DNA from 4 places in the Comamonas terrigena NBRC 13299 genome. Region 4 is predicted to be linked to each of the others. Evidence: predicted binding sites of a transcription regulator. Region 4 holds the regulator's gene; each other region holds the start of a gene.
The links. The regulator FNR, encoded in region 4, switches genes on or off when oxygen is low (the NO sensors DNR and NnrR bind a similar motif). The targets are predictions, from matches to a motif close to TTGATNNNNATCAA.

Region 1 (3,599 bases), 2.3 Mb from region 4:
AGGGTTGTTGCCCTCCAGCTTGCCCAGAACCACATTGCCTTTTTCCGCGTTTGCGGCAGCGTTGATGCGCTGCAGTGCCACCAGAGGCGTGTTGCCGATGACGCTTTCAATCGAAGGATACGTTTGCATGTGCATAAATGTGCCATAATCCACGCTTCCCTGATTGCTGCCCGGGTGGTGGAATTGGTAGACGCAGCGGACTCAAAATCCGCCGCCGCAAGGCGTGCCGGTTCGATTCCGGCCCCGGGCACCACAGAATCAGAGAAAACCAGTTATCGCGAGGTGGAGCAGTCTGGTAGCTCGTTGGGCTCATAACCCAAAGGTCGTTGGTTCAAATCCAGCCCTCGCAACCAATTGGTGCATCCGCACCACAAAAAAAGCCCACTGCAAGTGGGCTTTTTTGTTTCCGTCGCGTGCCATCGCCCCCGTTGGCACGCGCCCTGGCAAGGTCAGGCATCCCCGCTAACGGGGTTGCGCACGCCCCTTTCCCCCAAGTCGTTTTCCTGTTCCGTGCCGTTTTTCACCAGCGCACGGGCTTGCAGCCCCGCGCCAAGCACATCGCCGCCCAGCACGGCCTATCCCATTGGGTCCGCCCCCTGAAGCCCGGCAAAGCCATGCCCTGTGCGGTGGAGCACGCTTTCGCACCGTGTCAAACGGACTCCCCATATCGCACCAAAACAGTGCGACGATGGACATGATATGCAGCAAAATTTGGCTTCTCATCCGTTCTAAGCATAATTTCACCCAACAGCCCGGCTTGGTACTGCACTGTTTTAGTGCCAATCAGCCGGGCTTTGCCACGCCCGGACCTTGCGCCCGCGTGGCCCCGGCCCACTGTGCCGGAGCCGATTTTTTATTCTTTTCAGCCAATCTGCTCACCATGCGCCAAGAAAGCGACTTTTTGGGTCCCAAGGACATCCCCGACAACGCCTACTGGGGCGTCCACACCGCCCGTGCGGTGGAGAACTTTCCCATCACCGGCCACAGCGTGGCCCATATGCCCCAGCTGATTCGCGCCTACGCCCTGGTGAAGAAAGCTGCCGCCCACGCCAACCTGGCACTGGGCACCATCACGGCCCCGCAGGCCGATGCCATCTCCAAGGCCTGTGACGACCTGGCGGCCGGCCAACTGCACGACCAGTTCGTGGTGGATGTGATCCAGGGCGGCGCCGGCACCTCCACCAATATGAACGCCAACGAGGTCATCGCCAACCGGGCGCTGGAACACCTCGGTCTGGCCAAGGGCCGTTATGACGTGATCCATCCCAACGACCACGTCAATGCCTCGCAGTCCACCAATGACTCCTACCCCACCGCTGTCAAGCTGGCCACCTGGTTCGGCATCCAGGAGCTGCTGGCGGCCCTTGCCGCACTGCGCGGCGCCTTTCAGGACAAGGCCGTGGAATTCAAGGATGTGTTGAAGATCGGCCGCACCCAGCTGCAGGACGCCGTGCCCATGACACTGGGCCAGGAATTCAACGCCTTCGTCTCCATGATTGCCGACGATGAAAAGCGCTTGCGCGAATCCGCCCCCCTGGTGTGCGAGGTCAACATGGGCGGCACCGCCATCGGTACCGGCCTGAACGCCCCCGTGGGCTATGTCGACGTGGTCATCCCGAAGCTGGCCGAATTCTCGGGCGTGCCCGTGGTCAAGGCCGCCGACATGATCGCCGCCACCTGCGACACCGGTGCCTTTGCCGACATCTCCGGCATCCTGAAGCGCATTGCCGTCAAGCTGTCCAAGATCAGCAACGACCTGCGCCTGCTGTCCTCCGGCCCCCAGGCCGGCGTGGGCGACATTCAGCTGCCCGCGCGCCAGGCCGGTTCGTCGATCATGCCCGGCAAGGTCAACCCCGTGATCCCGGAAGTGATGAACCAGGTGTGCTTCGAAGTGATTGGCAACGACGTCGCCATCACCATGGCCACCGAAGCCGGTCAGCTGCAGCTCAACGCCTTCGAACCGCTGATGGCCTGGGCCCTGCACAAAAGCCTTCAACACCTGGCCCATGCCTGCCACACACTGCAGGTCAACTGCGTGGAAGGCATCGTCGCCAACCGCCGCGTGCTGGACGAGCGCATTGCCTCTTCGGTGACGCTGGTGACCGCCTTGAACCCGCTGATCGGTTACGAAAGGGCCGCCCAGATTGCCAAAACCGCCATTGCCAGCGGCAAACCCATCGGGGTCGTGGCCGAGGAACTGGGCGTAATGAGCCAGGCCCAGATGCAGCAGTTGCTGGTCGCCGACAAGCTGACCATGCCCGGCGCGCTGACCGCCGCCTGAGCACCCGCGATGTGCCGCCCGGCACACGGGGCGGCACCTGGGGTCCAGGCCATGCCAGCGGCCACCCGCTGCGCTCGCACGGTACGGTGCCAGGTCCGTGCGGTGCCGTGCGAACATGCGTTGCCTGCAGACAGCCATTGCTTGATACAGGGCAAGCCGCGGTGAATCTTCTGTCGCTTGCCGTAGCACCCAACAGCCACTGCAGCGCATACTGGCTGGGCATTCTCCCCATGCCGCGAGCGGCACCATGGCCAAGAAATTCCCCAGCAACCCGCCCCACCCTGAACGCCTGTGCTGGGGCTGTGACCTCTACTGCCCCGCCACCGACCTGCGCTGCGGCAATGGCTCCGACCGCACGCCCCACCCCAGCGAACTGTGGGGCGAAGACTGGCAAGCCATGGACAGCGGCACCCCTGCTGAAAACGCCGCATCTTCACCCGAAGATGCCGGCGCAGCGCGCCCTGCGGCCACTCCATAAAACAACACCCACCTCCTACTCAATTGCGGGTTGCGGAAATAGGGGGGAGTGAGGCGCTTGCACTTGCGGCCACCAGAGGGTGGTATTGGCACGATTCACGGCGTTGTTGCATAAGTCGGCCGAGGCGTGCATGCGAGACCCCGCGACTTGGTAGGCTCCCCCTATGAGCAAACCACCTCGGGCGAAGTACCGCACGACGAACTGGACCGAGTACAACGCTGCCCTCAAACGCCGAGGCTCGCTGATGATGTGGCTTGACGCGGACCTTCAATGGCAGGCTCCATCGAGTGGCAGGACCGGGCGGCCGGCGGTATTCAGCGACGCAGCGATCCAGTTCTGCCTGACGCTCAAGTGCATGTTCGGTCTAGGGCTGCGACAAACAACAGGCCTTGCTGAGAGTCTCTTGCGGCTCGCCAGGCTTGATTGGGCGGTACCCGACTACAGCACCCTGTGCAGGCGCCAGAAGACCTTGAGCGTGACCATCCCCGCACGCCCCCACCAGACAGGCCTACAGCTGCTGATCGACAGCACCGGCGTGAAGATGCTGGGCGAAGGGGAGTGGAAGACCAAGAAGCATGGCGCCGACTACCGGCGACAGTGGCGCAATGTTCACCTAGGCATTAATGCACAAACTCTAGAGATCCGCGCCATCGAAATAACGGACAACGCCATTGGCGATGCGCCCATGCTGCCGGAACTACTGGCCCAGATACCACCTGACGAGCCCGTGTGCTCGGTGAGTGCAGATGGTGCCTATGACACCAAAGCTTGCCACGAGACCATCGCCGGTCGGCAAGCCGCAGCGATCATCCCGACTCGCCGCAATGCGAAACCGTGGAC
Region 2 (3,599 bases), 1.6 Mb from region 4:
GGCCCAGAGGGAGGTCAATGATGGAAAACAAGTCCCATGCCATGGCCGCAGGCCTGTTCGTGGTGGCGGTGGTCTGCCTGCTGGCAGGGTTGGCCATGTGGCTGACACGTGACCGCCACCAGTATGTGGAATACGAAATGTCCACCAAGGACGCCATCAGTGGCCTGCAGCCCCAGGCCACGGTGCGCTACAAGGGCGTGTCGGTGGGCAAGGTCACGCGCATCGGCTTTGATCCGCAAAGCAGCGGCAATGTGCTGATCCGCATTGCGGTCGACGCGGATGCCCCGGTCAGCCCCCAGACCACTTATGCCCAGCTGGGTTACCAGGGGGTGACCGGCATCGCCCACATCCAGCTGGACGACAGCGACACACCGCAAAGCGTGCTGACTACCGGTCCCAGCGGGCTGCCGCGTCTGCCCATGCGCTCCTCGCCGCTGACCGTGCTGGCCGACCAGGGCATGCTCATCATGGGGCGGGTGGACGAAGCCACGCGCCGCATCAACGAACTGCTGGGCACCGAGAACCAGCAGCGTTTCTCGGCCGCATTGGGTGACATTGCCGGCGCGGCCAAGGGGGTGAACGAGCTGACCCACAGCCTGAACCGCACCATCACCGAGCGCATCGACCCGGCGGCGGCCCAGCTGCCGGAGCTGTCGGAGAACGCCCGGCGCAGCATGCTGGCGCTGGAAAAGGCCGGGCAGGAGGCTGGTCAGCTGGCCACCGAGGTGCGCCAGCTGGCGCAGCGCTTGCAGAACCAGGGTGGGCCGATGGACCAGCTGGAGCGCGGCGCCGAGTCCATGGGGGCGGCGGCAGAGCAGCTGTCCCGCACCACCTTGCCGGCCGTGACCCAGGCGGCCAGCGATGTCTCGCGCGCTGCGCGCGGCATGGGGGCGGCGGCCTCGGGCATCACCAACAACCCCCAGTCCCTGATATTTGGCGAAGGCCGCGTCCAGCCAGGACCGGGTGAGCCGGGCTTTGCCGCACCTGCCGCGGCCGGCCGCTAAGGCCAAGGAGAACACCATGCGTGCAAGCACTTTGTGGGGAGCCGCCTTGCTGGCGACGGGGCTGAGCGCCTGCAGCAACCTGCCGTCGTCGCCCAACCAGCCGGCGCGTTTCGACCTCGGGCCACTGCCCGCGGTGGCCGCGGCGGCACCCGCCAGCGTCCACCCGGTGCTGGCGCTGGCCGATATCCAGGCGCGGGCCCAGAACGAGAACAGCACCTCCGTGCTCTACCGCCTGGCCTATGCCGATGCCAACGCTCAGCATGCCTATGCCTATGCGCGCTGGAGCCAGCCGCCAGCGGTGCTGGTGCAGCAGCGGCTGCGCGACATCCTGAGCCAGGACCGGATCGTGCTGTCCGCCGAGCGCGGGGCCCAGGCGCCGCGCGTGCAGGGCCAGACGCCGCCGGTGCTGCAGCTGGCGCTGGAAGAGTTTGAACAGGTGTTCACCGGCAGCACGGCCAGCGTAGGGGCGCTGCGCTTGCGTGCCACCTTGATCGACTCCCGGCGCGGCGGGGATGTGCTGCTGGGGCAGCGGCTGTTCGCCCTGCAGCAGCCGGCCAGTGCCGCCAATGCGGCCGCGGGCGCGCAGGCCCTGGCCCAGGCGGTGGACCAGGCCGGGCTGCAGCTGCAGCAATGGCTGACGCAGCTGCCCGCCAAAGCCCCCTGAATCCGTTTTCACACCGCCTGCGGCGGTGTGCCAGGGGCGCGCACCCGCTCCGCCCGGCGGCGGCCCCCGGACAGTGAATCCTTGATGTGGCTCAACCTGCAGGGCCACTGTGTCGCCGTAAGCTGCCCTGCATTGCAATTTGCGGAGCAGGCACATGGCCACACTGGAATGGAGCGACGAACTGGCGCTGGATATGGCGGCGATGGACGACACGCACCAAGAGTTCGTTGACCTGCTGGCCGTGGTGGAAGAAGCCCCCGATGCGGAGCTTCCCGCTGCCTGGCGGGCGCTGGTGGAGCATACCGATGGCCACTTCGGCCAGGAAGACCGCTGGATGGTCAGCACCGGCTTTGCGCCGGACAACTGCCACAGCCTGCAGCACCGCGTCGTGCTGCAGATCATGCGCGAGGGGGCGGAACGCGGTGCACAGGGGGAGCTGCATGTGATCCGCGGCATGGCGGCCGAGCTGGTGACCTGGTTCACCCACCATGCCCAGACCATGGATGCGGCGCTGGCCAAGCACCTCCAGGATGTGAATTTCGATCCCGCCTCGGGGGTAGTCTACCTCCCGCAATCGCTGCCGCAGGCCCCCATCCACGGCTGCGGTGGGGCCTGTTCCACGGGCGATGACCATGTGGAGCAGCAGACCCGCACGGAACAGGTGGCCAGCAGTCTCTAGGCTTCCGGACGGACAAGGGGGAGCGGGGAGGCAAGCAGCAAGAAGAAGCGGGCGCGGGAAGGGTAATGCTCCTTCCCGCAGCCATGCCATCACCGAGCGGCCCAGGGACGGGCCGCGAGCGTCAGTGGACGCCGGCCAGTGCCGGGAAGATTTTCACCAGGCCGCCGGCCATCACCTCGATGGCCAGTGCCGCCAGGATCAGGCCCATCAGGCGGGTCATCACGTTGATGCCGGTCTTGCCCAGCACACGGCTGATGGGATCGGCCAGCGAGAACGCGGCCCACACGGCCGCAGCCACTACCACGCCGTAACCCAGCAGTGCAATGTGCTGCCAGATGCTGCGTGCCTGATCGGCATAGATCACCACGGTGGACATGGCGGCCGGCCCGGTCAGCAGCGGGATGGTCAAGGGGACGACCGCAATGCTGTTGCCCATGGCCGCTTTTTCAACCCCAGCCTCCAGCGTGCCGGTGTTGGGCCGGTCTTCGGCCGGACGGGCGTTGAGCATGTTCATCGCGCTGATCAGCAGCAGCAGGCCGCCGCCGACCTGAAAGCTCTGCAGCGAGATGTTGAAGAAATCCAGCACCTGCAGCCCGATCAGGGCACAGGCGCAGATCACCACACAGGTGCTGATGGCGGCGGTGCGGATGGTCTGGCGGCGCTGGGTCTCGTCAAACCCCTGGGTGTAGTGGATGAAAAAAGGGACGATGGCCAGCGGGTTGACGATGGCCACCAGCGTGATCAGGGGTTTGAGGTCCATGGGTGTATTTCAGTGCCGGCCACCGGAGACTTCGGTGAAACTGGCCGTGGTGTAGCTGGAAGCGGGAGACATCAGCCACAGGATAGCTTCTGCCACCTCGTCGGCGGAGCCGCCGCGCTGCATGGGCACCTGGTGTTGCAGTTCGCGCACACGGTCGGGCAGGCCGCCGCTGGCGTGGATCTCGGTCTCGATCAGCCCCGGGCGCACCGCGTTGACGCGGATCCCCTCGGCCGCCACCTCCTTGGCCAGACCGCGCGTCATCACATCCACCGCACCCTTGGCGGCGGCGTAGTCCACATACTGGTGGGCTGCGCCCAGCAAGGCAGCGGCACTGGAGACATTGACGATGCTGCCGCCCTGGCCGCCGCGGGCCGTGCTCATGCGGCGCACGGCCTCGCGCGCGCAGTAGAAGCTGCCCAGCACATTGACGCGGAACATGCGCTCCAGCCGTGCAGCAGACATGTCGGCCACCTGGCTGGGGCGGTCCACCAC
Region 3 (3,599 bases), 130 kb from region 4:
AGCGGGTGCCCAGCTGCGGAACAGGCGCTCGCGCAGCGCGGCAAGCACGGCCAGCGTGGCATCGTGGGTGACCAGGCGCTCGCCATAGCGGGCGGCGGTGCGCCCCAGGGCCAGCAGCCGGATGCCGGCGCTGGGCATGAATACATCAAACACCAGGGCCGTGGCCGGCACCAGCCCGGCCAGCCCCGTGGCGGCAATGAACCAGCCGGACAGGCCCAGCAGGGCCATGCCCATCAGCACCGTCAGGCAGGCCAGTGCCATGCCGCCCAGCCACAGGCGGCGCGGTGCCATGGCAGCCAGCGCTGCCAGCATGGCGCCCAGCGATGGACGTGTGCGCTTCATGCCGCGCCCTCCTGCACCTGAGCGGATGCTGGCGCTGGGCCTTGTTCCGGGGTTTGGGCTTGGGTTGGGATTGGGGTTTGCGTTTGCAGCTGCACCACCCGGTCCATGCGGGCAGCCAGCAGCGGATCGTGGGTGGCCACCACCAGGGTGCGGCCCTGGGCCAGCTGCAGCAGCGCCTGCGTGACCTGCGCGGCCGTGGCGGGGTCGAGGTGTGCCGTGGGTTCGTCCACCAGCAGCACGCCAGCATGGGGGGCGGCCACGGCCAGGCGTGCCAGAGCCAGGCGCACGGCTTCGCCGCCTGACAGGCCTTGCCCGCCTTCGCCCAGGCTGCTGCTGGGCCGTGCCTGCAGCACCGTGCCCAGGCCGGCCTGCTGCAAGGCCGGGGCAATGTCTGCCCCTGCCACATCGGGGCGGTCCAGGCTGATATTGCGCGCCACCGAACCGGCGAACACATGTGGGTGCTGGCCCATCCAGGCCATGCGACGGCGCAGCGCCGGGGCCGAGGCATCGGCCATGGGCACGCCATCGACCAGCACCTGCCCTTGGTCTGTGGGCAACAGGCCGGCGATCTGGGCCAGCAGCAGCGATTTGCCGCTGCCGCTGGCACCCCACAGGGCCACATGCTCACCCGGCTGGATGTCCACATCCACCGGCACCAGCGGCGTGGCGGCCGCCGACCCGGGCAGTTGCAGCGCCTGCAGGGTCACGCGGGCGGGGGCAGCTTGCGCAGTGGAAGCGACCTCCGCCAGCGCACCCGGCAGAGGCTGGGCACCACAGGCCATGTGCTGCAAGGTCTGCAGCGCGGCGGTGCCGGCGGCGCGGTCGTGCCAGACGGCGGAGAGTTCGCGCAGCGGGTCAAAGAAGGCCGGGGCCAACAGCAGCACAAACAGGGCTTCGCCCAGGCTCAGCCGGCCCTGCCAGGTGCCGAACTCCAGATAGCCCAGCAGGTGAAAGCCCACATACACGGCCACCATGGCCACGCCCAGCGCGGCAAACAGCTCCAGCACAGCAGAGGACAGAAAGGCGATGCGCAGCACGCGCATGGTGCGCTGGCGCAGCGATTCGGCATGGGCCCGCAGGCGCTGCGCTGTGGAATCCACCGCACCCAGGGCGCGCAAGGTGGTCAGGCCCCGCAGGCGATCCAGCAAAAAGGCATTCATCTGGCCCAGCTGCACCATGTGCGCCTCGCTGGCGGCCTGTGCACGCCAGCCCACGATGGCCATGAACAAGGGGATCAGCGGCGCGGCCACCAGCAGGATCAGGGCCGCCACCCAGGACTGCCAGGCCACGGCCAGCAGCAGCACCAGCGGCACCACGGTCGTGCGCCACATGGCCGTCTGGTAGCGCGACAGCCAGGGCACGATGGCTTCGGCCTGTTCGGCCACCGCACTGGCGGCCTGCCCAGACGGCGCGCGCTGCGTGTCCAGCGGCGAGCTGCTGGCCAGCTGCTGCACCACCTGGGCGCGCAGCGCCTGCAGCTGGGTGCGGGCAGCATCAAAGCTCAGCCGCATGCCACGGCCCTCGCAGACCGCCTTGGCCACCCCCAGCACCAGCAGGCCCAGTGCCAGACGCCCGACTTCGGCGGCCCGCCCTTCGGCAATCCACTGCACGGCGACCGCCAGCAATGCCGCCTGAGGCAGCCACAGCAGCGACGCCAGCACCGACCACGCAGTGCCGTGGTCGGCACGCAGGCGTGAAGCCTGGGGTGTGCCTGCCGGTGCGCCTGCCGTTTGATCGAAGTCAGTCGATTTCATGTGTTTCTGAATTTTCAGTATTTACTGAAATTTATGCAGATGCTAGGGTTTCTGCAAAACAACTTCCACGCTGGCTCAGGTAGTCGAGTGAAACACTGCGGCGTTGATTTCCATCAATTCACCCGGACGGCAACAGGGTTAAAGCCGGTTTCATGTGGCTGTCACCCTGCGCTGCGCAGGCAAAGAAAAAGCGCCCCGAGGGGCGCTTGTGTGCAGGTGCCGCAGGCACCGGCGGAGGGCGGGAGATGGCACACCGCCACCCCACCGGGGTCCAGGGTCACGATGGCGGTCTGCACCGCATCGGTGGCGGAGCCACCAGCAGGGGTGCAGGTCCGCCGAATGCCGATCAGTACTGCAGCGGCGTGACGTCGATGGTTTCACGCGGGAAGTTGTTCTGCCACACCAGCGGCTTTTTCTTCTTCTCGGTGGCCAGCGGGAACTCGGCTTCCCAGACCTGGGTCAGCGGAGCGGCTTCGAAGCCCTTGGCCAGGGTCTGCACGTTTTCACGGTACTGGGCCAGGTCCCACTTGGCACCGCCTGCGCGCTGCAGGAAGGCCACGACCTTTTCCGGCGGATTGGGCGCCAGGCACTTGAACGGCACGTTGACGGCCAACATCTCGGCATGCACGCCTTCGGTGACCTTCTGGGGCTGGCCCATGGTGCAGGTGATGCGCTTTTGCGAATCGCGCACGTTGGCGAACAGCTGCACGGCAGCCGGCTCCAGCGCCTTCTTGTCGGCGTCGCTCAGCTTCACGTTTTCCAGGAAGGTGGCCGCCATTTCCTTGGCGTAGTCGCGGTCGACTTCCAGCATTTCCTTCACATTGATGAAATCGCCTTGACCAGGAAAGGTCCGCGCCGGGCGCAGGTAGGCGTTGAGGGCTTCCATGGACTTGGCATCGATGTGCACGATGGACTTCAGGAACATGTCGGTCACGGCCTGGGGCGTGGGTTCAGCGGCCTGTACGGAAGTGGCCAACGCCAGCGATGCCAGCGCCACGGCGCCGAGGGATTTCAATTGCATAGAGAAAAAAACAAGAAACCGCGCTCCACGGAGCGCGCAAAAAAAGACAAACCCCTGCGGTACACCACCCTCTTGGCAGAGGGCAATGGCACACAGGGGCTTGGCGGCTGCGCACGGCAGACCTGGGCCTACCGGGGCAGATCAATTGTAACAATCACCGGCAATGCGTCCAGTCTCGCACCGGACTGGTGCACTGGAACACGGGCTCAGGCAGCGGCCAGTTGCAGGCGCTGGCGGGCGGCGGCGTATTCGCGCTTGAGGCGGGCCACCAGTTCGGCCGTGGGCACCACCTGCTCGATGGCGCCGATGCCCTGGCCGCAGCCCCAGATGTCTTTCCAGGCCTTGGTACGGCCCGAGCCGAAGTTCATGGCGCTGGGGTCGGACACCGGCAGGTTGTCGGGGTCCAGGCCGGCCGCGCGGATGGACGGGGCCAGGTAGTTGCCGTGCACGCCGGTGAACAGGTTGCTGTAGACCACGTCGTC
Region 4 (3,599 bases):
CGCATCTTCCGGCAGTGCGAAGTGGTCCATGCCCACATAGACATAGCCGGCCTGCATGAAGGCATCGATGGAGCCCGAGAGCATGGACAGCTTGTCCGAAGCCTCCGGCAGGTCTTCCTGCGCAATGCGGCGCTGTGGCTTGAAGCGCTCCGGCAGATGCGCGTAGGCATACAGCGCAATCCGGTCCGGCCGCAGCTGGCACACCTGTTCCAGGGTGCGCTGGAACGATGCCGCGGTCTGCTTGGGCAGGCCATAGATCAGGTCCACGTTGACCGAATGGAAACCCAGCTCGCGCGCCGCCTGCACCAGATCAAAGACCTGCTCGGCCGGCTGCTCGCGGTGCACCGCCTTTTGCACATCGGGGTCGAAATCCTGCACCCCGAAGCTCAGGCGGTTGAAGCCCAGCTGCGCCAGGTGGGCCAGACGTTCGCGGGTGACGGTGCGGGGATCGACTTCGATGGAATATTCGCCCACCGCTTCAAAACTGAAGTTGGCGCGCAGCGTGTCCATCAGCTGGGTCAGCTCGGCATCGGACAGAAAGGTGGGAGAACCGCCGCCCAGGTGCAGCTGGCTGACCGCCTGTCCCTTGCCACAATGCGCCACCTGCAGAGCCACCTCTTTTTCCAGGTACTGCAGATAGGTCTGCGCGCGTTCATGGTGCTTGGTGATGATCTTGTTGCACGCGCAGTAGTAGCACAGGGCCTCACAGAAAGGCACATGCACATACAGTGACATGGGAAGCGCCTTGGCCGCAGAATGGTGCTTGCGCTGTTCCAGCGCCAACACATAATCATCCTGACCAAATGCTTCAATAAAGCGATCTGCGGTGGGATAAGAGGTATAACGGGGCCCAGGCACGTCGTACCGACGCAAAAGCTCCGGCGTTACTGCTGTCATTGAATATTCCTTAGGTGCTGCCCAGCACTGTGCCGCACCCCGGGAAAATCAGCCTTGATGCAAATCAAGACATTCAAATACCATTCCTGAGACAATTGATTCATATCATTCGCACAACTGAGCACCCCCTCTCTCGCCTCCCAGCCCGATAACCTTTCTGCGTTACGTCCAATGGCCCGTTCAGCGGGAGCCCAAGGCGTCAGTGCCATGACACCACCCCCTATCAAAGTCACCTGCTCCAACTGCAATCTGCGCGAACTGTGCATGCCCACAGGCTTGAATGAGCAGCAGTTGCACCGTATTGACGATATTGTGGCCACGCGTCGCAAAATCAAACGGGGCAGCACCTTGTTCCGTAATGGCGAAGACTTCACGGCGCTCTATGCCATCCGCACCGGGTTCTTCAAGACCTGCGTGGCCACGGAAGATGGCCGTGACCAGGTGACAGGTTTTCAGATGGCGGGCGAGATCATTGGCCTGGACGGGATCGTGCACGACCACCACACCTGCGATACCGTGGCCCTGGAAGACGCCGAAGTCTGCGTCATGCCGTTCGACCGCCTGGAAGAGCTGTCGCGCGAAGTGACGGCCCTGCAGTCGCATGTGCACAAGGTGATGAGCCGCGAGATCGTGCGCGAACACGGCGTGATGCTGCTGCTGGGCAGCATGCGTGCCGAAGAGCGCCTGGCCGCCTTTGTGCTGAACCTGGTGCAGCGCCTGCACACCCGGGGCTTCTCGTCTTCCGAGCTGGTGCTGCGCATGACGCGCGAAGAGATCGGCAGCTACCTCGGCCTGAAGCTGGAAACGGTCAGCCGCACCTTCTCGAAGTTTGTCGAGGAAGGCTTGGTCGAAGTGAAGCAGCGCCATGTGCGCATCCTGGACACCGAAGGCCTCAAGCGCATCGTCAACAGCCAGCACGCCTGCGAATAAGCGCGCCCGCCACCGCAGCGCGGATCCAGCACCCCAGCCTCCTTCCGGAGGCTTTTTTCATGGCGCCCCGGCCTTGCCGCACCACGGCATTCCTGTATTTCGGCATTGCGCGGGCCTGCCCGCACAGCCCAGGAGGAGAACTCCCCCTCCCCCCACTTCACAGAGCCCGCTTATAGCGACGGGACGCGGCGCTCCCGGGCATTGAGCTCCTGCGGGGACAGCGCCAGCAGGCTGGTCATGGCCGATGCCATCATGATGATGGCCCAGAACAGGAAGAAGGCCACCGTGCACACGCCCAGGCGCGACACCTCGCCATAGGCCGACAGCCACTGCATTTCCAGCGGGTCGACCACGGCAAACACCAGCATCTCCATCACCCCGGCGGCCAGAAAGGCGGGCCAGGCAATCCACATCCAGCGACGCAACAGCATGGGTCTCTCCTTGTTGTGGCAGGCAGATGCCCCATTGTGCGAGCCTCTGTCTGCCGCGTCACGGCCTGCAGCGTCCCCACAAACCCTGAAAAAGGCATAAAAAAAGCCAGCCGGTAGGCTGGCTTGCTACGGCTGCAGCGCAGGGACCGCAGGCCCTGCGCTGGCGCCCGGTTTACTTGCTGCCGCGCAGCAAGGCCTTGAGTGCGCTTTGCAGGCGCTGGGCCGCGCTGTCGCTGCGCTCCGCAGCCAGCACCGCCGCCACATCCTGCTCCCAGGTGGTGCGGGGGTCCGTGGCCTTGCGGTTGGTCAGCAGCTGCAGCTGCAGTGCACGGCGTGCAGACAGCTGGTCGGCCGGTGTGGGCACGTCGGCAGCCATTTCCAGGCGCAGCAGCGACTCGGCTGCCTCGCCCTTGGCGGCAGCGCCCACGGCGGCATGCCAGCTGTTGCGGGAAGCATTGCTCAGCTTGCCCAGTTCCTGCGCGGGCGGCACCAGGGCCGCGTCGCGCTTGGACCAGGCCTCCATCAGCTGGGTCAGGGCTTCGCCATGGGCCTGTGCCGTCAGCTTGCGCAGCGCAGACTGGGCGTGTTCCTGGGCTTCACGCTGGGCGCGGAAAGCCGCATCCCCCAGGCGTGGGCCACGGGCCGGGCGCTCGAAACGGTCACCACGATCGCCGCGGTCACCACGGTCCTGGCGGGGGCCGGGCTTGCGGCCACCAGCCGCCGCGGCCGGGGCTTCCTTGCGCATGCCGGGGCGGTCGTCGCCACGCACAGCCTTCACCGGGCGGTCGGTCGCCACCGGCGCAGCCGGTGCGGCCGCAGCGGCTGGCTGGGCGGCTTCGGCCGCAGGGGCGGCACGCAGGGCTTCTTCCAGCGCGGTCAGGGCGGCGCGGATCTTCTGCGCATCGCCTTCGGCATTGGCGGCTTCCAGCTGCTGCGAGGCTTCCAGCACCGCACGGTCGTGGGCGCTGAGCGATTCCAGATTGACGGCACGGCTGCCGCGCTCACCGCGCTCGGCCGGCTTGCGGCTGAAAGCCTCGTCCAACGGCTTGCGGAAGGCATCCCACAGCTTCTGTTCCTGGCGGCGGTCCACCGGCACTTCCTGGGCTTCGGCCTGCCAGCGCTGCTGCAGCGCCTTGATGGCGGCGATCTGCAGGGCCGGGGCTGCGCCCAATGCCTGGGCTTCCTCGATCATGGCCTGGCGGCGCTGCAGGCTGTCCTTCTGGGCCTGCTGCAGCGGGGCTTCGGCTTCGTTGATGGCCTGGCGCCATTGCTGTTGCAGCTCGGCATACAGCTTCTCGCCCACATGGCCACCTTCGCGCCAGCGTTCGGAAAACTGGCGCA

Region 1: a site for FNR is predicted at 2,423-2,436, ahead of CT3_RS04060 (DUF3079 domain-containing protein). Genes of this name have one in related genera too.
Region 2: a site for FNR is predicted at 1,750-1,763, ahead of CT3_RS01120 (hemerythrin domain-containing protein). Genes of this name have one in related genera too.
Region 3: a site for FNR is predicted at 2,200-2,213, ahead of cydD (thiol reductant ABC exporter subunit CydD). Genes of this name have one in related genera too.

Annotation. Positions count from the first base shown of each region.
Region 1 is NZ_AP019749.1:890,187-893,785, reverse strand. It holds gene cysM (cysteine synthase CysM) at 1-129, opposite strand, end outside; tRNA gene CT3_RS04075 (tRNA-Leu) at 169-253, shown strand; tRNA gene CT3_RS04070 (tRNA-Met) at 277-353, shown strand; gene CT3_RS04065 (aspartate ammonia-lyase) at 881-2,281, shown strand; gene CT3_RS04060 (DUF3079 domain-containing protein) at 2,529-2,759, shown strand; gene CT3_RS04055 (IS5 family transposase) at 2,923-3,599, shown strand, end outside.
Region 2 is NZ_AP019749.1:258,644-262,242, forward strand. It holds gene CT3_RS01105 (ABC transporter ATP-binding protein) at 1-21, shown strand, start outside; gene CT3_RS01110 (MlaD family protein) at 21-1,004, shown strand; gene CT3_RS01115 (ABC-type transport auxiliary lipoprotein family protein) at 1,021-1,668, shown strand; gene CT3_RS01120 (hemerythrin domain-containing protein) at 1,823-2,347, shown strand; gene CT3_RS01125 (MarC family protein) at 2,469-3,107, opposite strand; gene CT3_RS01130 (SDR family oxidoreductase) at 3,117-3,599, opposite strand, start outside.
Region 3 is NZ_AP019749.1:3,428,992-3,432,590, forward strand. It holds gene cydC (thiol reductant ABC exporter subunit CydC) at 1-342, opposite strand, end outside; gene cydD (thiol reductant ABC exporter subunit CydD) at 339-2,096, opposite strand; gene CT3_RS15695 (hypothetical protein) at 2,443-3,117, opposite strand; gene CT3_RS15700 (NAD(P)H-dependent flavin oxidoreductase) at 3,324-3,599, opposite strand, start outside.
Region 4 is NZ_AP019749.1:3,303,388-3,306,986, forward strand. It holds gene hemN (oxygen-independent coproporphyrinogen III oxidase) at 1-897, opposite strand, end outside; gene fnr (fumarate/nitrate reduction transcriptional regulator Fnr) at 1,105-1,827, shown strand; gene CT3_RS15145 (hypothetical protein) at 1,998-2,258, opposite strand; gene CT3_RS15150 (DUF349 domain-containing protein) at 2,431-3,599, opposite strand, start outside.